3 regions of the Pseudoalteromonas sp. NCCP-2140 genome follow, and region 3 is predicted to be linked to each of the others. Evidence: predicted binding sites of a transcription regulator. Region 3 holds the regulator's gene; each other region holds the start of a gene.
What was found. The regulator sigma-54, encoded in region 3, starts transcription at its own class of promoters, with help from an activator protein. The targets are predictions, from matches to a motif close to GTTGGCACGNNNNTNGNNT.
Positions count from the first base shown of each region.

Region 1: a site for sigma-54 is predicted at 6,991-7,009, ahead of glnA (glutamate--ammonia ligase). Genes of this name have one in related genera too.
Region 2: a site for sigma-54 is predicted at 8,021-8,039, ahead of NFU46_RS15195 (LiaF domain-containing protein). Genes of this name have one in related genera too.

Region 1 covers NZ_BRCZ01000014.1:46,516-56,546, forward strand. Annotated here, with positions in the region: gene NFU46_RS18625 (hypothetical protein) at 1-153, opposite strand, end outside; gene NFU46_RS18630 (RNA-binding S4 domain-containing protein) at 224-598, opposite strand; gene NFU46_RS18635 (hypothetical protein) at 834-1,121, shown strand; gene NFU46_RS18640 (hypothetical protein) at 1,175-1,837, shown strand; gene NFU46_RS18645 (cyclic nucleotide-binding domain-containing protein) at 1,834-2,292, opposite strand; gene ntrC (nitrogen regulation protein NR(I)) at 2,318-3,703, opposite strand; gene glnL (nitrogen regulation protein NR(II)) at 3,722-4,792, opposite strand; gene NFU46_RS18660 (DUF4124 domain-containing protein) at 4,873-5,394, opposite strand; gene glnA (glutamate--ammonia ligase) at 5,528-6,934, opposite strand; gene typA (translational GTPase TypA) at 7,442-9,265, shown strand; gene NFU46_RS18675 (BLUF domain-containing protein) at 9,467-9,892, shown strand; gene NFU46_RS18680 (MBL fold metallo-hydrolase) at 9,908-10,031, opposite strand, start outside.
Region 2 covers NZ_BRCZ01000008.1:16,947-26,977, reverse strand. Annotated here, with positions in the region: gene NFU46_RS15235 (GGDEF domain-containing phosphodiesterase) at 1-1,408, opposite strand, end outside; gene hutI (imidazolonepropionase) at 1,530-2,771, opposite strand; gene hutC (histidine utilization repressor) at 2,914-3,621, shown strand; gene NFU46_RS15220 (NADP-binding protein) at 3,622-4,392, opposite strand; gene NFU46_RS15215 (methyl-accepting chemotaxis protein) at 4,506-6,530, shown strand; gene NFU46_RS15210 (hypothetical protein) at 6,515-6,724, opposite strand; gene NFU46_RS15205 (YqaE/Pmp3 family membrane protein) at 6,978-7,136, opposite strand; gene NFU46_RS15200 (BON domain-containing protein) at 7,194-7,760, opposite strand; gene NFU46_RS15195 (LiaF domain-containing protein) at 8,089-8,748, shown strand.
Region 3 covers NZ_BRCZ01000003.1:469,376-479,406, forward strand. Annotated here, with positions in the region: gene NFU46_RS08775 (ATP-binding cassette domain-containing protein) at 1-311, opposite strand, end outside; gene NFU46_RS08780 (calcium/sodium antiporter) at 559-1,527, shown strand; gene NFU46_RS08785 (KpsF/GutQ family sugar-phosphate isomerase) at 1,531-2,502, shown strand; gene kdsC (3-deoxy-manno-octulosonate-8-phosphatase KdsC) at 2,506-3,057, shown strand; gene lptC (LPS export ABC transporter periplasmic protein LptC) at 3,054-3,608, shown strand; gene lptA (lipopolysaccharide transport periplasmic protein LptA) at 3,598-4,119, shown strand; gene lptB (LPS export ABC transporter ATP-binding protein) at 4,116-4,841, shown strand; gene NFU46_RS08810 (RNA polymerase factor sigma-54) at 4,949-6,445, shown strand; gene hpf (ribosome hibernation promoting factor) at 6,473-6,760, shown strand; gene ptsN (PTS IIA-like nitrogen regulatory protein PtsN) at 6,764-7,216, shown strand; gene rapZ (RNase adapter RapZ) at 7,217-8,062, shown strand; gene NFU46_RS08830 (HPr family phosphocarrier protein) at 8,076-8,348, shown strand; gene mgtE (magnesium transporter) at 8,560-9,918, shown strand; gene NFU46_RS08840 (YgiQ family radical SAM protein) at 9,956-10,031, opposite strand, start outside.

The sequences.
Region 1 (10,031 bases), on a different contig from region 3:
CGGTATGTCGCGGTATGCGGCTTGTTGTGCTTCGGGGAGTTGGTTAATCATTTCGGGTGTGATCAACAGTTGCATTACGAACGCAATGACACCTAAAAGATTCCATACAAGGGCTGCCCAAGCAAGTGGCTTGAGCCAAGCTGGAGGGTTCATAAATCACCTTTTATTGTTGTTATAATCGCATTCAATTAAAGGTGATTTATGCTAACTAAGCAAGCTCTAGTTAACCAAACGAGATAGGGCGGCGACCGGTTTTTTCGTCTACTTTTGGCTTTTTAGTACGTTTACGCTTTGATTTTTTTGGCGCTTCTTCAGCGCTTTGTGGTTGTGCTTTTTGTACAGGTTCCGGTGGGCGAGGATTTGGTGTTGCATCTTCGCTTAGTGTCAGTTGGAACAACTCACCATCGAATGCCAATACGTCACCACTGTATAATTTTTTCCGTTTTATTGTACAAATTTCATAGTTAACCCCAACATAACCTTCACCAATTAAGGCTTTTGCTTGGCCGCCTGTTTCGACTAGGTCGAGCACTTTTAGCAAGTTGCATAACTCTATTGGCTCTTCTTCTAGTTCAATTTCGATGAAATCTTCGTTCATGTTGGTCTCTCTTAATTCAATCGCAGCCATTATAAAGCCTAGCACTCAATTGAACCAAGATTAAATTTTTAAGCTCTTCAAGCGGTTAAAATTTGCAGCAATAAATAATCTGACATTTTTATAAACAGTAAAAAAACTGCAGTATTTACTGGGTACACTGCGCGCGTTTGGAATTGGTGTACAAATTGCTAAATGCATGTCCGTTTCATTTTTTATTCGTTCAGGAGAAGTTGTAATGGGCGTAAGATCAGCGCTAAGAAAAGAGTTAATGGGTTTGCAAGATTCGTCATTGCTTGCTGCAGATGATGTGCGAGCTTTGTTAACGCAAACAATTAAGTCTCAGCCTGAAAAATCAGAACAAGGTTTTGCGTTAATTTCGCGCTTTAATGATAACCATAGCCAGTTAAGTTCAGGTGAAACAAATAAAGAAAAGCTGCTTCAGCATCAAACTCACCGTCTATTTAAAGATATTCTATATACCCGTCAAAGTGTTAATAGTTGGCTAAAAAAACATCTTAATTGATTTATTGTTTTTCTCACTTTAGACTACATATGTAATCTAAAGTGAGAAAGAACATGAAAAGGATAATTTCAGCAGCCATACTTTTAATTTTGGCAGGTTGTCAGCAAGCTACAGTCTACGTATATACAGAAAACCTTGAACAGTCGCAGTTGCAATCATTAGAGCAAGCATTAAATAAACAAAGCTTACCCTATGAATATACCCAGCTTCCTGTGCCAAGAGAGTTTACTGATGCAACCTTAATGCTATCGAGCGATAAAATTCTTACTCATGAAGCCGAGCAACTAGCTGAAATTATGCAGGGATTAGGTTATCAAGCTGAAATTAAGTACACCACAGATGCCAATCACTTTTACAATCATGGCAATATTGGCTTTTACTTAAGAGCTAAAAATACCACCACCAGTTTTACTATGCCGGCTCGTGTACTCACCACTGGGTGCGTTGAAGACAAGTATAATGATCTTGCAGTTACATTTAATGATAAGCAGGCGCACTTTACCCTTACAAGTGGTAGAAAAGTCTCCCTAGATTGGGATTATTTATATGGCTACCTAGTCATTTATTATAAAAATTATTCGCAAACATACAGTCATTTAACGCCAGAAGTGAGCACTCCTTTTGGTATGAAACCATCAGATACTTACCGTTACACGGCACGTGTTAATAGCCCAAGTTGGTTAAATTGCTCATTACAAATTGTGTATATGGACTAGCTTCGCGACTCAAGGTAATTACTAAGCTTAGTAATACGCTCACTCATGCCTTCGATTATGCGATCTTTAATTTTTTCACGGATTACATTAGGTAAGCGAGTGAGTGCTTCAGGGGAAATAGCTAACAAAATGGTATCGACTCTAGCGCGTGCGCTGGTACTGTGCTCTCGGTTATTGATAAAAGCACCTTCACCGATAAATTCACCAGGCTCAATGGTGCCAAGTTCGAGTAAATGACTTTGTTTGAATACCATCAGTGAGCCGCTTAGCACGATATAAAGCCGTTTATCAGCATCGTATTGTTTAAAAACAGCCCGGCCTTGTTTGACCAAATACAAATGACTGAATGACTCTAATAACACTTGTCGTTCACTGAGAGTAAACTCTCTAAAGAACGACAATCTGTTAATAATTTCCATTTGTTTAATTAGTGGAATGTGCTCGATTAACTTCATTGACTCACATAGGTATAGCGCGAAATTAGCTAATATTGCGCTCTTTTAGCTTGCGGGTCAATGTATTGCGGCCCCAACCAATCTTCACTGCGGCTTCTTGCTTGTGGCCAGCACAGTTGGCAAGGGCGGTTTTAATCAAACGAGTTTCGAGTTGTGCTTGAATGGCAGGCCAAATATTTTCTTTGCCTTGTTTAAGTTCAAGGTTAAGCCATTGTTGAAATGCATCCAGCCAATCACCTTCTTGCTCAGTCGGTGTAACAGCAACAATCTCTGGTGGTAAATCTTGTTCGCTGATCAGCTCACCCGGTGCCATAACGGTTAACCAACGACAGGTATTTTCTAATTGGCGTACGTTACCTGGCCAGTTAAACAAGCGCAGTTGCTCTGTAGCTTTAGGGCTTAAAATTTTGCTTTCAACTTGCAGTTCTTTGGCACTTTTATGTAAAAAGTGTTGTGCAAGTCGTTCAATATCTTCAGTACGCTCACGTAGCGCGGGTAAGCGTAAACGCACAACGTTTAAGCGGTGGAACAAGTCGTCACGAAACTTACCTTGTTTTACTAGGTCTTCGAGGTTTTGGTGTGTTGCAGCAATAATACGTACATCAACTTTAATGCTTTGATGGCCACCAACACGGTAAAACTCACCATCGGCTAACACGCGTAATAAACGCGTTTGTACATCGAGTGGCATATCACCTATTTCATCTAAAAATAAGGTGCCGCCATTCGCTTGTTCAAAACGGCCTTTACGAATACTGTCGGCTCCAGTGAACGCGCCTTTTTCGTGACCGAATAACTCTGACTCGACCAATTCTTTTGGAATGGCAGCCATATTCAAAGCTATAAATTGGTTTTCTTTACGAGGGCTGTGGTTATGCAGGGCACTTGCAACTAGCTCTTTACCTGTCCCTGACTCACCATTAATCAGCACGCTCATACTTGATGCTGATAATTTACCAATTGCCCTAAACACCTCTTGCATAGCAGGCGCTTCGCCTATGATATGCGCATTGGTTTGTGGTGCTTGCTTACGTTTAGTTTTTTTCGTTGAATTAGCACGGCATGCGCTTTCAACCAGCGCGACAGCTTCATCTAAATCGAACGGTTTAGCGAGATACTCAAACGCCCCTTTTTGGAAGGCATTTACCGCCGAATCTAAGTCTGAGTGAGCGGTCATGATGATCACTGGCAGGCCAGGGTTTTGCTCAGCAATAGTCTCAAGTAACGCCATGCCGTCCATACCCGGCATTCGTACATCAGATACTAATACCGTTGGCTGGCTAAACTTTAATGCATTAAGCACATCTTGTGCGTTCGCATAGCTTTCAGTTTCAAATCCTGCACGTGCCAACGCTTTCTCTAGTACAAAGCGAATTGAGGCATCATCATCAACTAACCAGACTGTTTTCATGACTACTCCAAAAAACCATTAATCCGTAAAAGGCAAATAGATATTAAATTCTGTATGGCCTGGCCAACTGTCACAATCAATGTGGCCGTCATGTTGGTCAACCAAGGTTTGCGCTATCGATAAACCAAGCCCTGATCCATTTTCTTTGTTGGTGATCATTGGGTAGAACAAGGTTTCACGTAAGCTCTTGTCTATACCTGGGCCGTTATCCGAAATTTGGATCAGCAAGGTTTTTTTCGGCGCCTTACCAGGGCGCCTGTGTTGATGATTGATACGGGTTTTTATTCTTATCTCGCCACCATCAACCAGTGCCTGTTGTGCATTACGAATAATGTTCAGTACCACTTGCTGAATTTTACTTTGGTCGATATACACGCTCGGTATACTTGGATCATAGTCTTTCACTAAAGTGATATTGGCATTGTTATCTAACATGCTCAGTTTAATCACTGACTCTAACGCTTGGTGAATATTGCCATAGGATTTATGTGGCAATTGATTCGGACCAAGTAAGCGGTCTACAAGCTCGCGTAAACGGTCTGCTTGTTCAATGATTAATTCGGCACATTGATCACGTTCTTGCTGATCAACCTCATACTGCAATAATTGCGCCGCTCCGCGAATTCCACCTAAAGGATTTTTAATTTCGTGTGCTAAACCGCGAATTAGGTTACGTGCTGCTTGGTACTGATGCATTTGATTCGAAGCTTGATCGTGGCGAATTTCATCATCCATTTGGCGGCATTCGAGCAAAATATAATTGTCGTTATTACTGTTTATTCGACGCGTGCTAATAGTTAGCTTGGCATGGCGTGAATCGACAAACACCACGTCAGCTCTATGCTGGTGGCAATCAACACCATCGAACAACGAATATTGAGCAATGCGTTTTAAGTCTATCGAGTGGTAATTAAATAGGTTGTCGAACGGTTGGTTGATAATGCGCTTAGGTCCTAAACCTAAAAGCTCACTGGCGCTATCGTTTGCATAAACCAGCTTAAAATCATGGTCGAGTAAAATGACGGCAGTACTTAAATTTTTCCAAATACTATCGAGTAATTCAGAATTAAAATGTGTATCACTGAGCATGGTTGCACCATTTTAGTGCGTTTCGATTTAGTGCAGCTTAGCATATTCTTTTTACGTTGCGAGATCGTTATGTTGAAATATTAGTTTCTATTAATCACAGAAGCTCTATGCATGAAAAAGGTGCTGATTGGGCTAACCGAAACGAGTTTATTATTAGCATTATAAAGTTTTGCTTGTAATGTGTGTTCACCACGGTTGACCTCTCTTAGTGCAAAGGTCGTGCTATTACTTGGTGCACCATGAGGTGTGCCATCAAATAAAAGCTGTACTTTAAACCCGGTTTCGAAGCGTGGGCTAATACGGGCAGTGACATACACTGACCCCGTGTTTTCTCGCACGGTCGCTTCATTAGCAGGAGAAGAAATACTGACTTTAAATTTGACTGGTGTCCCGCTTGGCGCACTATTAAGAATGCTGGTGTCGGTAGCTGGCATGGTTAGGTTTTGGGTATTCATCTTTACTTCGGTAGCACCAGGGCGCGGTGAGTCTGAAAACACTAAAACGCCATTCTTATCTTTCCAAGAATACACTTTTTTCACTTCACTCTCAGCGTAAACGCTTGCTGCAATAAATATTAATACCAATAAAGTTGTGCTTCTCACCCTGTGTTCCTGTATTTATTTACCTAAATAAAACTGTAGAGTAGAACCCGCTCAATTACCATTAAAAAAGCCCGCAAAGCGGGCTTGAGAACACACATTTATTATCTTTCAGATAATTCTGATACAGCGTTAATTAAACGCTGTAGTACATTTCAAACTCAACTGGGTGAGTTGTCATGTTAAGCTTTTCAACTTCTTGGCTCTTAAGTGCGATGTATGCATCGATTAGGTCATCAGTGAATACGCCACCTTGCGTTAAGAACTCACGGTCAGCATCTAGTGATGCAAGTGCTTCTTGTAAAGAAGATGCAACTTGTGGGATCTCAGCTGCTTCTTCAGCAGGTAGATCGTATAAGTCTTTGTCCATTGCATCGCCAGGGTGAATCTTGTTTTTGATACCGTCAAGGCCAGCCATAAGCATTGCAGAGAATGCTAAATATGGGTTCGCTGTTGGATCAGGGAAACGTACTTCGATACGACGTGCTTTTGCAGACGGTACTACTGGGATACGGATTGAAGCAGAACGGTTACGTGCAGAGTATGCAAGCATTACTGGTGCTTCGAAGCCTGGTACTAGACGCTTATAAGAGTTAGTAGACGCGTTAGCAAATGCGTTGATTGCTTTAGCGTGCTTGATGATACCACCGATGTAGTAAAGCGCTTCTTCAGATAGACCAGCATATTTGTCACCAGCGAAGATGTTTACGCCATCTTTACCTAGAGATTGGTGACAGTGCATACCAGAACCGTTATCACCTACGATTGGCTTAGGCATGAATGTCGCTGTTTTTCCGTATAGGTGAGCCATGTTATGGATAACATATTTCATCTCTTGGATTTCGTCAGCTTTTAATACCATTGTATTGAAGCGAGTTGCGATCTCATTTTGACCTGCAGTTGCTACTTCGTGGTGGTGAGCTTCTACTACTTGACCTAGTTCTTCAAGAACTAAACAAGTCGCTGAACGCCAGTCATGTGATGAATCAACAGGTGAACACGGGAAGTAACCGCCTTTAACACCTGGACGGTGACCCATGTTGCCACCTTCGTAATCTTTATCAGAGTTCCAAGCAGCTTCTACAGAATCGATTTTGTACATAGAACCAGACATGTCTGATTTGTATTTAACGTCATCAAAAAGGAAGAACTCTGGCTCTGGACCGAATAATACAGTGTCAGCAATACCAGTAGAGCGCATGTACTCTTCAGCGCGTTTTGCAACAGAACGTGGATCACGCTCATAACCTTGCAGTGTTGAAGGCTCAACTACGTCACAACGTACGATTAGTGTAGCTTCTTCAGAAAATGGGTCCATTTTCGCAGACTCAGGAACAGGCATAAGTACCATGTCTGATTCGTTGATACCTTTCCAGCCAGCAATTGAAGAACCGTCAAACATTTTGCCGTCTTCGAAGAAATCTTCATCAATTTGATGATGAGGAATAGAAACATGCTGTTCTTTACCTTTGGTATCAGTAAAGCGTAAATCAATGAACTTAACGTCATTTTCTTTGATAAAATCTAAAACCGATTGTGACATGTGTCCTCCAATTGTTGGGTTTTATTTTTTGCTGCATTATTGCTTTTCGCTTATATAAGCTGGTTTCGTGCCATTTTTTTAACACCTTGTTTAGACTTACAAAAAACAAACAAGGCTTTGTTTTGTTAACTTCTATTGCACTAAGTTGGTGCGTAAAAAGATCATTCTGGTGCGTAAAAGTGCGACCTTGTTTTGCACAATTATTGAGCGTGCCAATTTTTCTGTTATGAACACGATTTAGTGCCAAAATATGGTTCAAAAACGAAAATTTCGCCAGTTTTGAGCTAAGATTCACTTTAATTTTCATAAATTTGTCATTTATAAAACAGATACTTATAAAAAGCCTGAAGAAAGTTTATAAATTTATATTGGATAAACTTTCATCCATGCCATTATTAAGGGATAATATGCGCCCTTTTAAATCCTATGCTGGGACATCTGGTGAAAACGCAGGTGAGTGCGTAGATCTTGCAGGATCAATGAGATTCAATTTCTCTGAGAAAAAATATGAGCATCGAAAAGTTAAGAAATATAGCGATTATCGCCCACGTTGACCACGGTAAAACAACTTTGGTTGATAAACTGCTTGAGCAATCAGGCACATTAGAAACGCGCGGCGGTAACGAAGAGCGCGTAATGGACTCAAACGACATTGAGAAAGAGCGTGGTATTACCATTTTAGCTAAAAATACAGCTATCTCTTGGAACGACTACCATATCAATATCGTAGACACCCCAGGACACGCCGACTTCGGTGGTGAAGTAGAACGCGTACTTTCGATGGCTGACTCAGTATTACTACTTGTTGATGCTCAAGAAGGTCCAATGCCGCAAACGCGTTTCGTAACGCAAAAAGCATTCGCACAAGGTTTAACGCCGATTGTTGTTATCAACAAAATCGACAAACCTGGTGCACGTCCTGACTGGGTTATGGACCAAGTTTTCGACTTATTCGATAACCTAGGTGCAACTGACGAACAGTTAGACTTTAAAGTAATCTATGCATCAGCTATCAACGGCTGGGCAACAATGGATTTAGACGAGCCATCAGATAACATGGAACCAATGTTCCAGATGATCGTTGACGAAGTATCTCCACCGGATGCAGATCCTGAAGGTGCTTTCCAAATGCAAATTTCTCAGCTTGACTACAACTCGTACATCGGTGTTATCGGTGTAGGTCGTATCAAGCGTGGTACTGTTCGCCCTAACCAACAAGTAACAATTGTTAGTGCAGATGGTACTAAGCGTAATGGTAAAGTTGGCCAAGTAATGAGCTACTTAGGTCTTGAGCGTCATGAAGCAGAATCTGCAGGCGCGGGTGACATCATTGCTATCACAGGTCTTGGTGAGCTGAAAATCTCAGACACTATCTGTGATGTAAATACCGTTGAAGCATTACCACCGCTAAGTGTTGATGAGCCTACAGTAACAATGACGTTCTCTGTAAATACATCACCATTTGCTGGTAAAGAAGGTAAATTCGTAACTTCACGTAACATCCTTGAGCGTTTACAAGCTGAGCTTGTTCACAACGTTGCATTACGTGTTGAAGAAACTGACAACCCAGATAGCTTCCGTGTTTCTGGTCGTGGTGAGTTACACTTAGGTATCTTAATCGAGAACATGCGTCGTGAAGGTTACGAGCTTGCTGTATCTCGTCCACAAGTAATCCTTCGTGAAGTTGATGGTCAAAAAGAAGAGCCATACGAAACACTTACAATCGACTGTCAAGAAGAGCACCAAGGTTCTATCATGGAACAAATTGGTCTTCGTAAGGGTGAACTAACAGACATGTCTCCAGATGGTAAAGGCCGTGTACGTATGGACTTTATGATCCCAAGCCGTGGCTTAATTGGTTTCCAAACTGAATTCATGACGTTAACGTCTGGTTCTGGTCTTCTTTACCACACATTCGACCACTACGGTCCACATAAAGGCGGTACTATCGGTGCTCGTAAGAATGGTGTAATGATTGCAAACGCAACAGGTAAAGCACTTACTAACGCATTATTCAACTTACAAGACCGTGGTAAGTTATTCATCGGTCACGGTGTTGAAGTTTACGAAGGTATGGTTATCGGTATCCACAGCCGTGACAACGACCTAACAGTAAACGCGCTTAAAGGTAAGCAACTTACAAACGTTCGTGCATCTGGTACAGATGAAGCACAAACACTTGTTCCACCACTAAACTACACGCTTGAACAAGCGATTGAGTTCATCGATGATGACGAGTTAGTGGAAGTGACACCTGAAAACATCCGTATTCGTAAGCGTCACTTAACTGAAAGTGAGCGTAAGCGTGCGAGCCGTCAAGCTAAAGACTAATAAGGTCTTTTAGTTTCACAAAATTAAAACCGCCGTATTGAAAAATACGGCGGTTTTTTGTTTTAGTGTAAGCCAGGTAGGTTGGGTAGAGCGAAGCGAAACCCAACTTAATTTATATAAACTTCTAAAGGCAACTCGCAACTTTTTACTAACTCCCCCATCTGTACTATCTTTTCTAAATCCAACTTGCAGGAGAGTAAGATGTATTTAGTTAGACTGATTTACACAAGTGAAATTAGCGATGGGTTTGGGCCCAATGACATCGAAGATATTCTCGAGAAAGCTAAGCAGAATAATGCAGAAAGTAATGTAACTGGGCTACTTTGTTTTAATAGTTCTCACTTTATGCAATGCCTTGAGGGGTCACGAAAAGCAGTTAATGAAACTTATCATCGTATTCTTAATGACAAGAGACATCGCAATATCATCATGCTGAATTACTGTGAAATTTATGAAAGAGAGTTTGAAAATTGGTCTATGGGTTACATTCCTTACAGTAAACAAGTGACCCCTATTAACCTTAAGTATTCAGGTACCAGCGAATTTAACCCATTAGCCATGTCGGCAGGAAGCGCCCATAAACTTATGCTGGCTTTACGGGACTCATTGCTCAAACATACTATGTAGGGCTTGCAAGTGTCACTACAGTGACACTTGCTCACCTTCATTCAATATATAAAGAGGAACATGGCTGTTCATCTGTTTTTGCATATGCAGTAATCTTAATAATGCAGAATGACTTGAATGGTCGCCCATTTGCCAGCTT
Region 2 (10,031 bases), on a different contig from region 3:
GGTTAGGCAGCTTAGCAAGCCAAACAGGTGTATCACCAAAACCATCGATACACAGCTTTATACCAATACTATTTAGCCTTGCTACCATGGCTTTACCTTGGTCATCTAAGCCCATAAATAAATCGAGTGGACATTCAATGATTAAATCACCCGGTTCTAAGCGGTGCTCAGTCATTATGCGGTCAACAAATTCAATAAACTCTTCGTGCAGCATTTCTGGGCCAAACACGTTAATACTAAGAGGCAGTTCAATACCTTCCATACGCAGTGCCATAGCAAGCTCAGCAGCACGTTCAATAACATATGCTGCCACAGGGTAGCTTAGGCCAGCGACACGAATATCATCAATGAACTTGTTAGCCGAAAGAATGCCTTGCTTAGGATGCTGCCAACGTAGCAGCAATTCTAAAAACTCAATTTTCTCGTCGCTGTTACGAATAACTGGCTGAAAATAAAGCTCAAGTTCGCTGGCAAAATCTAAGTGAGCTAATTCGCGTAGACGTGCTTGTTGCTCTAATTGCTCGATCATCATTTGCGGATGATAAGGCACAATTTCTCGCTCAGGGTTTGAATCAAGGGCAAGGTTGGCAAATGAAATTAAGTTTTCGAAGCTGTATTCTGGTTCGTCACAGTTCACGTAACTGGCGCGCACTTTTACTTCAATCGTACAATTAGCAACGTTGAATGGCTTTAATGTGACTTGCCTAATTTGACTGATCAGCTGTTCATGAAGGTGTTTTTGCTCTTCGAGTGAGCAAATAAACGCAAAGTTTAAGCCCCCTAAATGCGCTAATTTTTCAGTATTTGCGGTGTTACTTGTCATACTCAGCACGGCATCAACACTGAGTTGCTGTTTAATACGTGTGGCCGATTGCGCTAATAATAAATCACCAAAGTCACGACCAATATGCTGGTTAACATCGTTAAAACCTTCAAGGCGGATCATCACTAGTGCGCAGTTTGCTGAGTGCTCTTCAGTCCATGCAACAAAGCTATTTCTAAGTGCATTACGGTCTGGTAAACCAGTCAGTGGAGCGGCATCTAAGTCATCGTTATGGAGCGGTTCTACTTCAACCTGCTCATCTTCTTCGGGCTCTTCGTAATTAAAAAAGCCTGAAATAGATAAAATAACTACCGAGAAAACAAGCCAATATAAGGCTGTGTCGAGTAATAGATGGGCAGAGTATAAAACCGCGAACGAAATTGCGGCAGAGACACTCAATATTATGGCAAGCCAATTAGTGGTGCGAAATGCTTGCCATAAATGAAAACATAAAGCTAAAGCAAGTAAGATCACCAGCCAAGGTAATCCTAAGCTTAAAATAGCTAAACCTAGTACGCCATTAACGACTAGGCTTAGTCTTAAAATAGGGTTTTGGGTTACGCATAGGGCACAGATCATTGCCATAAAAACGCTACCAGCTAAAAACACTGGTACTACATCACTTGTTAAATTTACGAGTTGCGTGCTACTACTCGCTAAACTAAAAATCAATGACATGTAATCCAAACTGCGTAATAAAACTTATCTAACTAAGTCTACCCAAAATCCACAGATTTAACAGTTTATTTACGCCGAATTGGTAACTTAATTGTGCCGGGTGGGATATTTGCCAATGAGCAATATCAGCACGAGCCCCCACTTTTAACACACCACGATCATCTAGACCTAACGCACCCGCGGCGTTTCGTGTTACGCCAGCTAATGCTTGCTCTGGTGTCATACGGAAAATAGTGCACGCCATATTCATCATTAAGTGCAATGAACATAATGGTGAAGTTCCAGGGTTGAAGTCTGTTGAAATGGCGATCGGAACTTGGTACTGCTGCAGTAGTTCAATTGGCGGATACTTTGTTTCGCGTAAAAAGTAAAATGCACCTGGTAACAATACCGCTGCTGTGCCCGCTTTGGCCATTGCTTGAATGCCAGCTTCATCTAAGTGTTCAATATGATCTGCCGATAAGCCATTAAATTCTGCAACGAGCTCTGCGCCATGTTGATTAGATAACTGCTCAGCGTGCAACTTAACCGGTAAATTGTGCTTTTTAGCCGCTTCAAACACACGGCGAGTTTGCTCGTTGCTAAAGCCAACGTTTTCACAAAAAGCATCAACCGCATCAGCTAAACCAGCTTCAACAACACGGTCAAGCATCTCACCGCACACTAAATCAATGTACTCATCGCTACGGCCTTTATATTCAGGCGGTAATGCATGAGCACCTAAAAACGTGGTTTTAACATCAACCGGGTGGTTCTCGCCGAGTAAACGAGCTACTTCGAGTAGTTTAATTTCGTTTTCGCAATCAAGACCATAGCCAGATTTAACCTCGACAGTCGTCACGCCTTCTGCGTATAGCGCATTTAAGCGCTCTTTAGCACTAACAAACAGTGTTTCGTGGTCGGCTTCGCGAGTTGCACGTACGGTGCTTGCAATACCGCCACCGTTTGCAGCGATTTGTTCGTAGCTAACACCTTGCAAACGCTGCTCGAATTCTTCTGCGCGGCTACCGGCAAACACTAAGTGAGTGTGACAATCAATTAACCCAGGTGTTAACCACTGCCCTTTTGCAGATACAGTTGGCGTTGCTAATGCATCAAAATCAGGTAAATCGGTTTGTGCACCTAACCAAGCAATTTTGCCATCTTTAACGGCAATAGCTGCATTTTCAATGGTGCCGTAGGGTGCATCAACAGCAGGATCCATTGTGGCGATATTGGCATCTGTGATCAGTAAATCCCAGAGCGCTTGATCATTGTTGGTTGTGTGCATTTTTCACCTATCTTGATGCTTGCTAAAGGCTCAGTATGAGCCTAAATTTAAATTTGCTTAAAGTTTATCAACTCATCTTGTATATACAAGAAAATTATGTCACCTTGTAACACACTGTTAACTTATAAATAAACTTTTCATAATGAGCGTCCCTAAGTTTGCGCAAATAAAAGAATTCATTCTGGAAAATATTCAATCGGGAGAATGGCAAGAAAACGACCGTGTCCCTTCAGAAAACGAACTTACCAGTCAATTTCTAGTTAGCCGTATGACGGCTAGGCGTGCACTTAGTGAGTTAACCGATGCCGGTATTTTAACCCGCAGCCAAGGGCAAGGTACTTTTGTTGCCAGCTTCAAATCACAATCATCGTTACTAGAAATCAAAAACATTGCCGATGAAGTTAAAGCGCGCAACAGTAACTACAGTTGTACGATTTTAGTGATGGAATCAATCAGCGCTATTGCCCCCATCGCGATTGCTTTGGGTGTCGAGGTCGACAGTCATGTTTATCGAAGTGTGATTGTGCACAATGAAAACGAGCAACCTCTGCAAGTTGAAGAACGCTTTGTGAACCCCGCTCTTGCTAAAGACTACTTACAACAAGATTTTCACAGCCTAACACCCCACGAATACTTATCGCAAAGCGCCCCGCTTACCGAGGCTCGCCATACGGTTGAAGCGATTATGCCTAATCAAGAAATGTGTGAATGGCTCAACCTGTACAACGAAGAGCCATGCTTACAAGTGATCCGCCGAACTTGGTCATCGCAAGGTATTGTAAGCTTTGCCCGCTTAGTTTCGCCGGGCAGTAAATACCGACTAGGCGGCCACCTTACTTTTAAAAAGTAGCTAAATAGGCGCTTGATAACGAAAATTCAGTGACTCAATCGCCGAGCCATCAATGAGGCGCTCGCCTTTATCATGGCTAGTAAATGTCGGTGGCTGATTACCCTGCTCAGCACATTTTTGCTGGTAGTAATCTGCTTTTGTTGGATGCGCCGGATTGACCACATTATAAATGCTGCTCGCGCTTGACCAGTTTCCAATTACAGAAAAAATCGCCGCTATCACATCTTGCTGCTGTACCATATTTACCACTTGCTGACTTGAGCTAGACAGCTCTTTACCTGCAACAAACTTACCTGGGTCGCGCCCAGGACCAACAAGGCCCGCTAAACGCAATACTTTACCACCGGCATTTAGCACTAACTGCTCAGCATCAAATAGCAGTTGCTGGCGCGCTGATTGGCAATTAATTGTTGTGCTTTCGTCGTAATGACCATTGTCAGTTGGGTAAACACCCGTCGAAGAACATAAAATAAAGCCTTTGCAATTTAGTTGCTTGGCAAGCTCAAGCCCTGCTTGCAAAGTAGCTAAATAATTACTTTCTGAGCTGCGACTACGCGGTGGAATTGCACACACCCACCATGCATCTTCAAGTGAAACATCGTGTTTAAGCACTGTACCTTCAAGCGCAAACTGGCGCTGAAAGTCATGTTCGTGCTCGCTACTACGGTGTGTACCCTGCACTTGCCATGCTAATTTTTTTGCCTCAACACAAAGCGCACTACCAAGCCAACCTGCACCTAAAACGACTAGTTTATTATTTTCATTACTCATTTATCCAACAACCTCATAGTATTTATTATTAACGTTCGCTTAACGGTATAGCGATTTGGGTGCAAATATGATTAGATAGATAACTCTACCCGATAATAAAAACACGTGCATCTATGTTAAATAACCTCTCTTTACGTAAAAAAATATTACTACTCATCGGCGGGACGATAAGTGTACTACTGATCATCGCGTCTAGTTTTTTTGTTAGCCATATTGCTGACCTATCGCGCCAAGCTATTCAACGCGAAGCCGACAGCTATTTACAGAGTGAACGACTTTCAATGCAAGGTTACTTTGCCAAATACGGTAAAGTGGTTCAAACCTTCATTACAAATCCGCATTTAGTGAATTGGTTCGACAATTGGACTGAACGTGATCAAAGTCTTGATAACCAACCTGGATACGACAGCGTTAATCAAGATTTTGTGCGTATCAGTGGCAACGATGACAACATCTTATCTGCCTTCTTTGCATCTGCAACAACAGGTGAGTACTTCAAAGAAAACGAGCGAACCACTCATTATAATGGCCAACCTTACTACGCTTACAAACGTGGTTGGTGGCAAGATGCTTTAAAGATCAACAAACTCTATGTAGGCCCAATTTCTGTGGATTTAACCACAGGTAATGCCTCTGCAGTTGTACAACAGCCTGTTTATAAACAAAACAAACTAATAGGCTTTGGTGGTGTTGATTTACAGCTAAATAATATCAACGACATGGTTGAAGAAATTCGCTTTAATGGCCAAGGCTTTGGTTTCTTACTTGATGGCAATCAAAAGGTTGTGCACTTATCTAAGCGCACTGGCCACAAGCTATCTGTGACTGACGAAGGTCCGAATGGCAAAGAAGGCCTAGATGCTCTTGAAAAACAATTTAGCGACACATCAGGCTTTAGCGAATTAAACCGCGCGATGAAAAGCCAAAAAGATGGCAGCAGCTTTGTTACTTTCAAAGGTGAGCAATATTACGTTGTATACAACCGCCTTGAGTTAGAAACCCCTTACCTTGATTGGTACGTGGGTATTTTAATTCCAACCAGTATGATTGATGAACCAGTAAATGATGCGGTGATGACAACCACAACCTCAGTGATCATCATTCTTGCGATTATCATTGCGATGATCTTCTGGGCCACGCAAATGATCACCAAGCCGCTGACTAAGCTAACTTACATCATGCGTGATATCGCATCAGGTGATGGCGATTTAACACAGAAAATCGAAATCAAGAGTAATGATGAAGTGGGCCAACTTGCTCATCACATGAATACCTTCATCGATAAACTTCGTGCAATGATGCTTAATACTGCTGCGCAGGCTGAGCAACTAAGCCAAGCTGCGAGCCAGTTAAAAATTGTATCGCAAAAAACCAACGATGAAATTCAGCAAGAAAAGCAGCAAGTTGATAGTGTTAGTGCGGCGGTAACCGAAATGGCGTCTACAGTGATGGAAATCTCGCGTAATGCCCAGCACACCAATAATGCCGCTGAAGAAGTGCAAACCATTACCGTTGACGGTACGAAACGTTCTACTCAAGCTCAGTCAGTCATGACCGCCCTTGCAAGCCATATTGGTGAAGCGTCTAAAGTGGTTGCGGGTCTTGAACAAGAAAGTGGCAACATTGGCGCGGTAGTTGATGTTATCAACTCAATTGCAGAGCAAACCAACTTACTCGCACTAAACGCGGCGATAGAAGCAGCCCGTGCTGGCGAGCAAGGTCGAGGCTTCGCAGTTGTTGCTGATGAAGTTCGCTCACTAGCAAGCAGAACGCAAGAATCAACAGATGATATTCGCAACATGATCAGCCGTTTACAGCAAATTGCCCAACAAGCATCGACTATGATGCAACAAGGTCAAGAGCGTGCTGAAGGCTCAGTTGAGCAAACACAAATTGTATTGCAAGCTCTACAAGATATCGCGCAATCTGTGACAAATGTGCAAGATCAAAGTCATCAAATTGCGACTTCGACTGAGCAGCAAACGGTGGTTGCAGAAGATATTAACAATAGCTTGGCAGCAATTAATCACTTAGTGAATAGCACTGCGGATCATGCCCATGAATTGGCGGATGAAGCACGTGATTTGAATGAATTGGCAGCCGCTTTAAATAAGACTGTGAATCAATTTAAGTTATAAAGATAAATTGCTGAAGTAGTTAAAAACCCGATGTCACCTGAAGATGACATCGGGTTTTTATCGTCAGCCTTCCCTGTTAGTCGTGGCGCAACCGCTTTCGCGTGTTCCATAAATTCGTGCCACTGTTGCTTGTTCCATAAAGCAACTCCTTTGTCGGTCAATCCTTGTATTGGTTGCGTTTGTACTTGTTCCATATAGTCTCCTCCTTACGCTAGCTTCATCCTGTTTGGCTCCTGCCTAAGCTTATTCCTTGCTATCATCTCCATTTACTTTATCCATAAAGCGTTGCCATTGTGCGCTACTCCATAACGCCTTGTTACTTCCTTGTTGTCCTTTGTGCGTAGTTACATTATCCATACTGTAAACTCCTTGCGGTTTATCGTCCGTTACTCCTACAGCCCTTCCTTGCTGTGCTCCATTACCCATCCTTGTAGATTAATGCGGTGATTATCGCTTAGCGATGATATACACAGCATGAATCAAACCTGGAATGTACCCTAATAAGGTTAAAAGAATATTAATCCAGAACTGCGCACCTAAACCTACCTGTAAAAATACGCCGAGAGGTGGAATTAAAACCGATAAAATAATACGTATTAAATCCATGACTCACTCCTTGAATAAGATAAGCCCAGCCAAAGCTGGGCTATATAGGGCTTGCTATTATTCAGCAACAATCGTTAATTCATCGATTACTTTGCGAACATCTTCAGCGTTTTCAGCAATGCTGATTGCTAATTGCTTTTCTGCATCAGACTCAACAGTACCTTTTAGTGTTACTACACCCATGTCGGTATCAACATCGATGTCTGTACCACCTACTTCTGAGTTAAATAAATAACGTGTCGTGATTACAGTACTGATTTTTGCGTCGGTTAAGTCGCTTTCTGCTGAATCAGCTTTGTCTGATTTCATGTGCTTAGCTTTCATGTTTTTAACAACAGTTAGTTTGTTATCAACAGAGCTAACACCGTCTAGGCTAAGAACTAGCTCTTCAGCAAGCTCTTTATCTAATTCGCTATCAACTTTACCTGTAAGTACAACCTTGCCATTCGTTACATCAGTGTTGATGTCAAAGTTGTTAAGGTTTGTGTTCATAAGAAGCACAGTTTCTGCCTTACCATCAATCCAAGCATCTTTACTTTCATTTTCCCAGCTGCTTGCCTGAGCTGACATGCTAGTTGCACCTATTACTAAAGCGGCAATCATAGATTTGTTAAAAGTGTTCATAATCTTTCTCCTTTTGATTAAAGACACTTTTACTAATGCGACTATAATGCCAACTATTTACTTGTTTATTTTCAGCAGGTTAACCAGTCATTCAGCGCCTATTTATATTCATTTAGGTAAAGATTTACAAGCTGCTCGGTAAGAAGTTCACGATGTTGCAAAAATAACCATTTAGTTGCTGATTTTATTAATCTGTGGTTAATTTAACGAAGTTGCTAATCAGCAAAAAACACAAGCCATTGATTTATATAAAAATAAAATTTGGCCTAAGGCTTGCTTTGTAATTAATAACTAAAAATCGCCTTTAAAATCACAACAGGGAACTACCATGGCCGTTAAACTTGAAGATCGCCCAATCGATCAAGTAAGAGAAGAAGTCATTGATCAACTCATTTATAACTACAGTCATGCTGTTATTTCAGCCGAAGCATTCGAACGCCGCCTAGACCAGGCAATGGCAGCCACCAACAACGAAGTACTGGTTGAACTGGTTGCTGATTTAGATCTGAAGGCGGATATTGACTACAAATCGCATAAGCATGCGCAATTTAAACCTCACTACAGCCACAGCAGCGACAACGAAAGCCTGCAGCTTAGGAGTATTTTGGGTTCAAATGAGCGCAGCGGCCAATGGGTAGTACCAAAAGAAATTCACCTTACAAACTGCCTAGGTTCAATCGAACTCGACTTTAGCGAAGCAATTTTCCAACATCAGCACGTCACCATTTACGTGAACTGTATTTTAGGAAACGACGAAATCTACGTACCAGAACATGTAAATGTGGTATCTAAATTATTTAGCGTGATTGGCAGCGTAGAGAACAAATCAGTCGCCTTAAACAAAGGCCAAGGCCCAACCATCACCATTGAAGGTAATGTATGGCTAGGCTCAGTCGAGATTTCAGTTAAACGTACCATGAAAGAAAAGTTCATCAGCTTTGCCAACAGCCTAAAAGCCAGCTGGAAAGAAATGAATAAAGTGCGGTAACAGTTGCGAGGTGCGAGATGCGAGATGCGAAATACTAGGTGCTAGGTGCTAGGTGCTAGGTGCTAGGTGCTAGGTGCTAGGTGCTAGGTGCTAGGTGCGAGTTATCGTAGCCGCAGTTTTACATCGCGCAATATAATAAGATAACGCGCGAAATAAATTTCACGCCTACATCAAACGTAGGCGTCACGCTTGCTTGGCGCGTCGAACATACAACACCACTTCATCAACCTATACCTGACCAACAAACAACACAATTCGGCTCAAAACTGAAAGCTGAAAGCTGACGGCTATAAATTCTTTTCCTCTGTGCTCTCTGTGTCCTCTGTGGTTAGAAAAAGATCTTTAACTCACAAAGAGGCTAAGAGGTGCTGCGCTTTAGAGAACATTATTATCACTTCCTCATTCTCTTCTCATTCACTTCTCTTTGTGAATATATTTTCGCGCGAAATAAATTTCACGCCTACATCAACCGTAGGCGTCACGCTTGCTTGGCGCGTCTTACATACAACACCATTTCATCAACCTATGCCTGACCTACAAACAACACCGCTCGGCTCAAAACTGACGGCTGAAAGCTGATGACTATAAATTCTTTTCCTCTGTGCTCTCTGTGTCCTCTGTGGTTAGAAAAAGATCTTTAACTCACAAAGAGGCTAAGAGGTGCTGCGCTTTAGAGAACATTATTATCACTTCCTCATTCTCTTCTCATTCACTTCTCTTTGTGAATATATTTTCGCGCGAAATAAATTTCACGCCTACATCAACCGTAGGCGTCACGCTTGCTTGGCGCGTCTTACATACAACACCATTTCATCAACCTATGCCTGACCTACAAACAACACCGCTCGGCTCAAAACTGACGGCTGAAAGCTGATGACTATAAATTCTTTTCCTCTGTGCTCTCTGTGTCCTCTGTGGTTAGAAAAAGATCTTTAACTCACAAAGAGGCTAAGAGGTGCTGCGCTTTAGAGAACATTATTATCACTTCCTCATTCTCTTCTCATTCACTTCTCTTTGTGAATATATTTTCGCGCGAAATAAATTTCACGCCTACATCAACCGTAGGCGTCACGCTTGCTTGGCGCGTCTTACATACAACACCATTTCATCAACCTATGCCTGACCAACAAACAACACCGCTCGGCTCAAAACTGACAGCTGAAAGCTGATGGCTATAAATTCTTTTCCTCTGTGCTCTCTGTGTTCTCTGTGGTTAGAAAAAGATCTTTAACTCACAAAGAGGCTAAGAGGTGCTGCGCTTTAGAGAACATTATTATCACTTC
Region 3 (10,031 bases):
AACACTGACATATCGGTAAATAAAGCGCCACTTTGAAACAGCATACTCATTTTGGTGCGGGCAGCATAAAGTTCCTTGCGAGTCATGCCAGGAATGCTGTTGCCTTCAAATAAAATGTCACCAGAATCAGGTTTAAGCTGACCGCCAATTAAGCGCAACATGGTGGTTTTACCAATGCCGCTTGGTCCCATGATAGCGGTAATCTTGCCTTTCGGAATTTTAAAACTCATATTTTTATATATGATTCTATCGCCCCGTGAAAAGGTTACATCCTTGATTTCTACTATTGATTGCGACAAGTCGCTCTCCATAACGTTTTTCACTAGTTTTGCCATTTTAAGGGTTTTTTAGTCAAGATGGAAAAAACAAATCGTAAAATTTTGTAATATTTTCTATCAATAAATTCTAAAGCTAGCTGCAAAGAGCTTAACGACACCTGAAATTTAGTTTCCTTGCTAAGACGCTTTATGCTCGCCAGCCCATTCTTTTACTTATACTTTCAGGTTCGCTTTTGTTACTATTTGCAGTCATCTGTATAAGTAATGTTGGCGTATCACAATGGTGACTTCTTTTGTCATTTTAATTATTGGTTTTGCTGCACTCGTTTGGAGTGCCGATCGGTTTGTTTATGGGGCGGCTGCACTCGCGAAAAATATGGGGATCCCCACCCTAATCATTGGTTTAACCGTTGTTGCTATGGGCTCTTCAGCCCCTGAAATGATGGTATCAGCATCGGCAGCACTTGCTGATAAAACAGATACTGCGGTAGGTAATGCGGTCGGCTCTAACATTACTAATATCTTACTTGTACTTGGTGTCACAGCTTTACTACGCCCTCTTTCAGTATCTTCAATGACACTTAAACGCGAAATGCCGCTGGTATTGTTAATCTCAGTAGCCGCTTGGTATGTGTTCTCAGATAACTATTTTTCGTTCGCTGAAGGCATTGCCTTGATGATTGCTTTTGCTGTGTTTATTGGTGGTTTAGTTATTGTTTCTCTGCGCGCTAAAAACCAAGATGACCCATTCGTCAGCGAAGCATGTGAAGATGTTCCGAACGATGTCAGTACCAAATCAGCCGTGTTTTGGTTAATAATCGGCATGATTTTATTACCAGTCAGTTCACACTTTTTAGTTGAATCAGCCGTTGATATCGCAAAATATTTTGGTCTATCAGACCTTGTAATAGGCTTAACCATTATTGCTATTGGTACCAGCTTACCAGAGCTGGCAGCCTGTATTGCAGGGGTATTAAAAAACGAAGACGATTTAGCGCTTGGTAATATCGTTGGCTCAAACATTTTCAATTTACTCGCCGTATTACCACTTGCGGGCATTATCAACCCATCAATTATTGATCCTTCTGCGGCAAACCGCGATGCACTTATCATGATTGCAGCAACGATTGTATTGATTGCCATGTCATTGAACTTTAAAGGTGCTCGTCGTATCAATAGAGTAGAAGGTGGCTTCTTGTTAGTCGCATTTATTGCATATCAGGGCTATATTTTCAGCCAAGTAGGATAATTAATGACACAACCTAGCTTTATCGCGCAGGGTAAGCGCGTACTCGAAATTGAAGCACAAGCTTTACAAGAAATTGAGCAATATATAAATCAAGATTTCGATAACGCTTGCCAATTAATGTTCCAATGTACAGGTCGTATTATTGTGATTGGTATGGGCAAGTCTGGCCACGTTGGTAATAAAATTGCGGCGACCCTTGCAAGTACTGGCACACCGGCATTTTTTGTTCATCCTGGCGAAGCAAGCCACGGTGATTTAGGCATGATCACCCGTGATGATGTGGTGATGTGTATTTCGAACTCAGGCGAAACCAGCGAAGTACTTAGCATTATCCCTGTTATCAAGCGCATTGGCGCAAAAATGATTTCACTAACAGGCAACCCAGACTCAACCATGGCCAAACTGTCTGATGTACATGTGTGCATTAAAGTAAGCCAAGAGGCATGTCCATTAGGCCTTGCGCCAACTGCAAGTACCACAGCGACCTTGGTTATGGGTGATGCAATGGCGGTTGCGTTACTTGAAACCCGTGGTTTCACAGCCGATGATTTTGCGCTTTCGCACCCGGGTGGCAGCTTAGGTAAACGTTTATTACTTACATTAGATGATGTGATGCACGCAGGCGACGCCACGCCAATCGTTAGCGAAACCCAAAGCATTAAAGACGCACTAATCGAAATGTCAGCCAAGGGCCTTGGTATGACCGCGGTGATTGGTGCAGATGAAAAGTTAGCCGGATTATTCACTGATGGTGACTTACGCCGTATTTTAGAACAGCGCATCGATATCCATAATACGGCAATTAGCCAAGTAATGACCCGTTCATGTACAACTGCTCGCCCTGATATGCTTGCAGCTGAAGCTTTAAATATTATGGAACGTAAACGTATCAATGGTTTAATTGTGGTAGATCAAAGTAATACGCCAATTGGTGCCCTTAATATGCAAGACCTATTAAAAGCAGGAGTTCTTTAAGCAATGACATTCGCCGAGCTATACCAGCCTCTTAGCCCTGATGTGAGTCAGCGCGCACAAAAAGTAAAATTGCTAATCTGTGATATAGATGGCGTTTTTTCTGATGGCCGAATTTATTTAGGTAATGATGGCGAAGAGCTTAAAGCATTTAATACTAAAGATGGCTTTGGTATTAAAGCGCTCATTAATAGTGGCTTTGAAGTGGCAGTGATTACTGGCCGCCATTCACAAATAGTTCAGCAGCGAATGACTAGCCTAACAGTTCAGCACATTTATCAGGGACAAGAAGATAAGCTGATTGCTTATCAAGAGTTAAAAGATAAACTGGGGCTGACTGATGAACAAATTGCCTATATTGGTGATGATGGTCCAGACTTACCAGTAATGGAAAAAGTAGGGTTTGCCATTGCTGTAAACGACGCACACCCACTGATTAAAAAGCTGGCTCATTACACCACATTATTACCAGGTGGCTTTGGAGCTGTGCGTGAATTAACTGATTTACTGATGTTAGAAAACGGTAAGCCGTTAACTAGCGATGGAACCAGCGCATGAATATAGCCCGTATTTTACTGAGTATTGTTTTTGTTTGTTGCATGGTGTGGTTATGGTACCCGTACTTTAACCAATCAACAGACACAATAACTAGTGAAGACGAGATCATCGCAACACCTGATTACACCGCAGTGGCGTTAAAGCAAACAGCGTATGACGAGCAAGGCAAAATTAGTCATAAAGTGGCTGCTGCTAAAATGGAGTTGTATCAACAATTAGGGTTTACCTTTTTTGAGCAACCTATTTTTACTATTTATGGCGACCAGCAGGTTTGGCAAGTAAAAGCCAAAGAAGCCACATTGTACGAAAACGATCAGCTGATTTTTGAAGGGGATGTAGTTGCTAAAAACTTAACCCACAACGGCATGATTGAAGATATAAAAGCAGAAAACATTAATGTCGACATTGATAAAATGACCATGTTTTCTAAGCAACCTGTGACACTAACAGGACCGAATTTAAAGATTACCGGGAAAGGCTTAAAAGCCGATTTAAAAACCGAAATTGTTGAGTTAACTAACCATACACGAACCATATACTATGACCAATAAACTGAAGAAATTACTCCTGATCCCAAGCTTATTGATTGCCTTTTCGGGCGCAGCTGCCGAGCAAACTGGCGCTCAAATTAGCATTAGCTCAGATCGCCAAGTAGGTAAACTAAAAGATGGCGTTGGCATATTTGAAGGTAACGTAGAGATCGTGCATGGTAATCGTCGTATTACCGCAGAGCGCCTTGAAGCACACGGCGGTGATACCGAAGGTACAGTAGAGTTGATTATTGCCACAGGTAAGCCTGCTTACTTCGAAGAAAAGCAAGCTGATGGCACCGTAATGAGCGCTAGCGCAGAAGAAGTTCGTTATGATGTTGCAAAACGCTTCTTAACCTTAAATGGTGAAGCTGAAGTTACTCAAGCAGGTCAAAAAGTAACAGCAAAAAGCATTACCTATGATATGGCACAGCAGCTGATCAGTGCTGAAAAAGACGAAAACTCAACAGATCGTGTACACACTATTTTAGTGCCTGTTGAAAATAAAAAAGATAATAAAGGCCAACCATGAGCACATTAAAAGCAGAGCTTTTAGCTAAAAGCTACAAAGGCCGCCAAGTGGTTAAAAATGTCGGTCTTGAAGTTGAAGCTGGCAGTATTGTTGGCTTGCTTGGTCCAAATGGCGCAGGTAAAACAACGACCTTCTATATGATTGTAGGCCTAGTACCTAGCGACAAAGGTAAAATCAGTATTGATGATAACGATATCACCCTTTTACCAATGCATAGCCGTGCGCGTTTAGGTATTGGCTATCTGCCACAAGAATCGTCAATTTTTCGAAAGTTGACGGTTTACCAAAACTTGATGGCCATTTTAGAAACTCGTAAAGATCTAAATAAAACCACCCGCGAAGAAACACTCAATAGCTTACTCGATGAGTTTAGTATTCAACACATTCGTGACAGCCAAGGTATGGCGCTGTCAGGTGGTGAGCGACGCCGTGTAGAAATTGCTCGCGCATTAGCCGCTAATCCTAAATTTATCCTTTTAGATGAGCCTTTTGCTGGTGTTGATCCAATTTCAGTGTTAGATATAAAGAAAATTATTGAGCACCTAAAAAATCGTGGTATCGGTGTACTAATTACTGACCATAATGTTCGAGAAACCCTTGATGTTTGTGAAAAAGCCTACATTGTTTCTCATGGGGAGCTAATTGCATCAGGCACACCTGAGCACGTATTAGCAGACCAAACTGTACGCGATGTATATCTAGGCGAGCAATTCAGGCTGTAACCATTACGCCAGCGACTAGAGCATCTGCTAGACTTATAACAATGACAATAAATCGATAACTGTGTTTATACAGTTATCGATAACTTAAAAAGGATTGTTAGGGATACATGAGGCAATCATTACAGCTGCGCATGGGCCAGCAACTTACAATGACTCCACAACTGCAACAAGCGATTCGTTTGTTGCAGCTCAGTACATTGGATCTCCAGCAAGAAATTCAAGAAGCGCTTGATAGTAATCCCCTGCTTGAAGTGGAAGAAGCGGATTACAATGAAGAAAGCACCGGCAAGAATGAGCAAAAAGCGGAGCCTGACGATGTGCAAGTCAGCGCGTCTGCCGAAGAAGCACCTAGCGAGTACGAGCAAGAAAGTAGTGATGCTCTCAATAAAGACACCGTAAGCGATGACTTAGCAATGGACGTCACGTGGGATGAGTACATGAGTGCCGCCCCTTCAACATCGTCAGGGCCAATGCCTGAAGATGAATCTATCTATCAGGGAGCATCAACCGAAACCCTTCATGAATACCTAATGTGGCAATTACAGCTCACGCCATTTAGCCCTACTGATGAAGCGATTGCTGTGGCAATTGTAGAAGCTATCGATGACTCAGGTATTTTAACGGTAAGCTGTGAAGATATAGTCGAAAGCTTTAATCAAAATAACGATGAAGAAGAAATCGAACTTGATGAAGTCGAAGCGGTCTTAAAAAGAATTCAGTTATTTGATCCTGTGGGTATTGGCGCACGCAGTTTACAAGAATGTCTGTGCATTCAGTTACGCCAATTCGATGCTAATACGCCATATTTAGCTGAAACTAAAATGGTTTTATCTGAGCATATCGAATTATTAGCGAGTCGCGACTATCGAACTTTGATGAAAAAGACTAAGCTTAAAGAAAACGAGCTTAAAGAAGTGATGACGCTCATCCACAGCTTAAATCCTAAGCCTGCGGATAGCATAGTGCGCGAAGAGTCTGAGTACGTCATACCTGATGTATCAGTAAAAAAAGTAAAAGGTCGCTGGGTAGTCGAGTTAAACCCAGACTGTATGCCAAAGATTAGAGTGAACAGCCAATATGCGGCGATGTCTCGCTCTGTAAAATCAAGTAGCGACAGCCAATTTATTCGCTCTCACTTACAAGAAGCTAAGTGGTTTATTAAAAGCTTAGAAAGCCGTAACGATACGCTATTAAAAGTGACCAACTGTATCGTTCAACAACAACAAGCTTTCTTTGAGCATGGCCCTGAAGCAATGAAGCCGATGGTGCTAAATGATGTTGCTGAAATGGTCGAAATGCATGAATCGACGATTTCACGGGTAACAACGCAAAAATATATGCATACCCCACGGGGTATTTTTGAGTTGAAATATTTCTTCTCAAGCCATGTCAGCACCGAAAATGGTGGTGAGTGTTCTTCTACAGCAATACGCGCTTTAATCAAGAAGTTAGTCGCTGCAGAAAACTCAGCTAAACCATTGAGTGATAGCAAAATTGCAGATATATTGGCTGAGCAAGGAATTAAAGTAGCTAGACGTACAATTGCAAAATATCGTGAGTCTCTAGCAATACCTCCGTCTAATCAGCGTAAGAGTCTGATTTAGACGTTTTACATAGAAGGAAAAATGCTTATGCAACTAAATTTAACTGGTCGTCATGTAGAAATCACAGATTCATTAAGAGACTATGTAAACACCAAGTTTGCAAAACTAGAAAGGCATTTTGACCATATTAATAATGTTCATGTCATTCTAGATGTAGAAAAATTAAGCCAAAAAGCAGAAGCAACTTTACATGTAAACGGAGGCGAATTGTTCGCTTCTACAGAACATCAAGATATGTACGCAGCCATTGACTCACTGATCGATAAACTTGATCGCCAAGTCATTAAACACAAAGAGAAATTAGCTCGACATTAAATTATGAAACTAAGTTCACTTACTAACCAGGACTGCAGCAAAGCTGCGGTCCTTTTTAATAGCAAAAAAAGAATTCTTGAATATATCAGCGAACTGGCCCACCAGCAGCTTCCTCATTTATCGCAACAAGATATCCTAGATGCTTTACTCAACCGAGAAAAACTAGGTAGCACCGGCATTGGCCGAGGTATTGCTATTCCACATGGCCGAATGAGCGGCGCAGATGAGCCTCATGCATTTGTGATAGTGAGTGAATCCCCTATTAATTTTGATGCAATTGATAATCGTCCAGTTGATATTTTTGTGGCACTCATCGTACCAGATGGTGACTGTCAGCTTCACCTAAAGACCTTATCAACAATTGCTGATAGACTTAAAGATAAAGAATTTTGTAAACAGCTGCGTAGTGCTACTACCGATCAGCAACTGTTTCAGGTCATATCAGCAGAGGCATAAATGGAATTAATAATTATCAGCGGTCGCTCAGGCTCAGGTAAATCGGTCGCTTTACGAGTACTTGAAGACTTGGGCTATTATTGCGTTGATAATATTCCGGTTAATTTACTGCCTTCGCTCGTACGTAGTGTGTCTGATAACTACGATAAAATAGCGGTCAGCATCGACGTGCGTAACTTACCGAAAGAGCAGCAAGAATTTAATGATATTCTTGAGTACCTGCCAGGTTTCGCAAACCCAACACTATTCTATTTAGACAGTGATGACCAAACTCTGATCAAGCGCTTTTCAGAAACACGCCGCTTGCATCCACTATCTATTGATTCTTTGCCGCTTGATCTGGCCATTAAACAAGAAAAAATCCTGCTTGATGTGTTGATCACTCGCGCTGACTTTATGATTGATACCACTGATCTGAGTGTTCATCAGTTAGCAGAATCAATTCGCGAAAAGATTTTAGGTAAAAAAGATAAAAAGCTGATTATTACTTTTATGTCGTTTGGCTTTAAGCATGGTATTCCAAAAGAAGCTGACTACGTTTTTGATGCACGCTTTTTACCTAACCCACACTGGGAACCTGATTTAAAGCCACTAACAGGCCTTGATCAACCAGTAAAAGATTACCTAGCTAGCCACAGCATAGTGCAAAAGTTCACGTGGCAAATACAAACCTTTGTGCAAACTTGGTTGCCACATTTAGAGCGTAATAACCGCAGTTACCTGACCATTGCTATTGGTTGTACCGGCGGCCAGCATCGCTCTGTTTACTTAGCGCAAACAATTGGTGAGAGCTTTGCCAAAAGCCATGCTAATGTAAAAATTCGCCACCGCGAACAAGACATTTAATTAGGCACCAACAATGCACGCTGAAGATACCTTTTTAATTCAAAACAAACTTGGCTTACATGCTCGTGCTGCTACTGTTTTAGCGCAATTAGCGCTGCAATTTGATGCCAAAATTACGCTTTATCAAGATGATAAAGAAGCTGAAGGCGACAGCGTGTTAGCATTAATGCTACTTGAAAGTAGTCAGGGTAAAGAAGTTCGCGTTGTGTGCGAAGGCCCTGACGCCGATGCTGCATTAACGGCAATCGGCGAATTAATTGCACAACGCTTCCACGAGCAAGAATAGCATTTGCTAAGACTTCAGGGTTTACGGTAAACTTAATTCGGATATTTAAAATTCCCTTTAAATATCCTACTTTTATATCGCTCGCTTTTCTAAATTACAAAACTCTTAATAAATTTATCGCAGTGCGACGATATCTCTGCAAATACACTACAAAGCAACTATGCTGTATTTGCTTAGCCTATTTAAACTTTTTTCAGTTGTAAGGACGCCAATGCCAGAAGCCTTTGAACAAGATTACCCACTACAACAACTCAAACAAGTGACCAAGTCACTCAATAGTGGTCAATTTGTTCAAGTGCGCGGTATGTTAGCCAAAACGGCACCTTGTGATACAGCCCTTTTACTTGAATCTTCTCCCCATAAAATTCGTCGTATGCTTTGGCAGCTGGTTGATCCAGATGTCCGTGGTGATGTTCTAGAAGAACTCTCTGAAGATGTACGTCTTGGCATTATTGCCCAGATGGAGCCTGAGCACATTGCTGCTGCCACTGAAGATATGGACGACGATGACTTAGGTGAGGTTTTACGTAGTCTTCCTGATACCGTATATCAAGACGTTGTCAGTGCCATGGATTCGCAAGATAGAGAAAGAGCAACTCAAGCACTTTCTTATCAAGAGCGCTCAGCCGGTGCCTTGATGAACAGCGATACGGTCACCATTCGTCCTGACGTTACTCTAGATGTTGTACTGCGCTATTTACGCTTACGAGGTGAGCTACCAGAGGGTACCGATGACTTATATGTAGTTGATAAGCATAACTGCTTTTTAGGCGCGCTTTCATTAACTACATTGCTGACCAGTCCTTCAGATAAAATTGTTCGTGATTTAATGGATGAAGACTGTGAGTCAATCCTAATCTCTATGGATGAAAGTGATGTGGCGCAACTGTTCGAGCGTCACAACTGGATTTCAGCCCCTGTCGTGGATGATAACGCTCACTTGCTTGGTCGTATTACCATCGATGATATCGTTGACGTAATCCGTGAAGATGCAGAGCACAGCATGCTAAGCCTCGCTGGTCTTGACGACGAAGAAGATACCTTTGCGCCAGTGCTAAAAAGTTCGCAGCGTCGCTCTATTTGGCTTGGGGTTAACTTATTAACCGCATTGTTAGCAGCAATTGTGGCAAGCTTTTTCGAAAACACCTTAGCAATCTTGCCTATTTTAGCGGTACTCAATGGTATCGTCCCTTCAATGGGGGGTGTTGCGGGTAGCCAAACCCTAACTCTGGTTATTCGTGGTATAGCGGTTGGTCATATCAACCAAACCAACCAACGCTTCTTATTACTTAAGGAGTTAGCGATTGGCGCACTGAATGGCATTATTTGGTCGATATTAATTGCTGGTGTGGTTGCCCTATGGCAGTGGGACTTTAAACTCGGCGCAGTGCTGGCCTTTGCAATGTTTATGAATCTTGTTGCCGCTGGTATTGCGGGTGCGAGCATTCCATTAATTCTTAAGAAAATGAAAATTGACCCAGCCCTTGCAGGGAGCGTAGTGCTGACAACCGTCACTGATATTGTTGGTATCTTTGCCTTTTTAGGCACCGCGACTTGGTTATTGATCTAATATAAAAACGGCCCTTAAAGGGCCGTATTTATACCTTTTACTTTGCGCGCTGCTTATTTTTACCTACTCTAGGTTTGGTATTGGCCTTTTTAAACTGGCTAAAACCGGTGTGA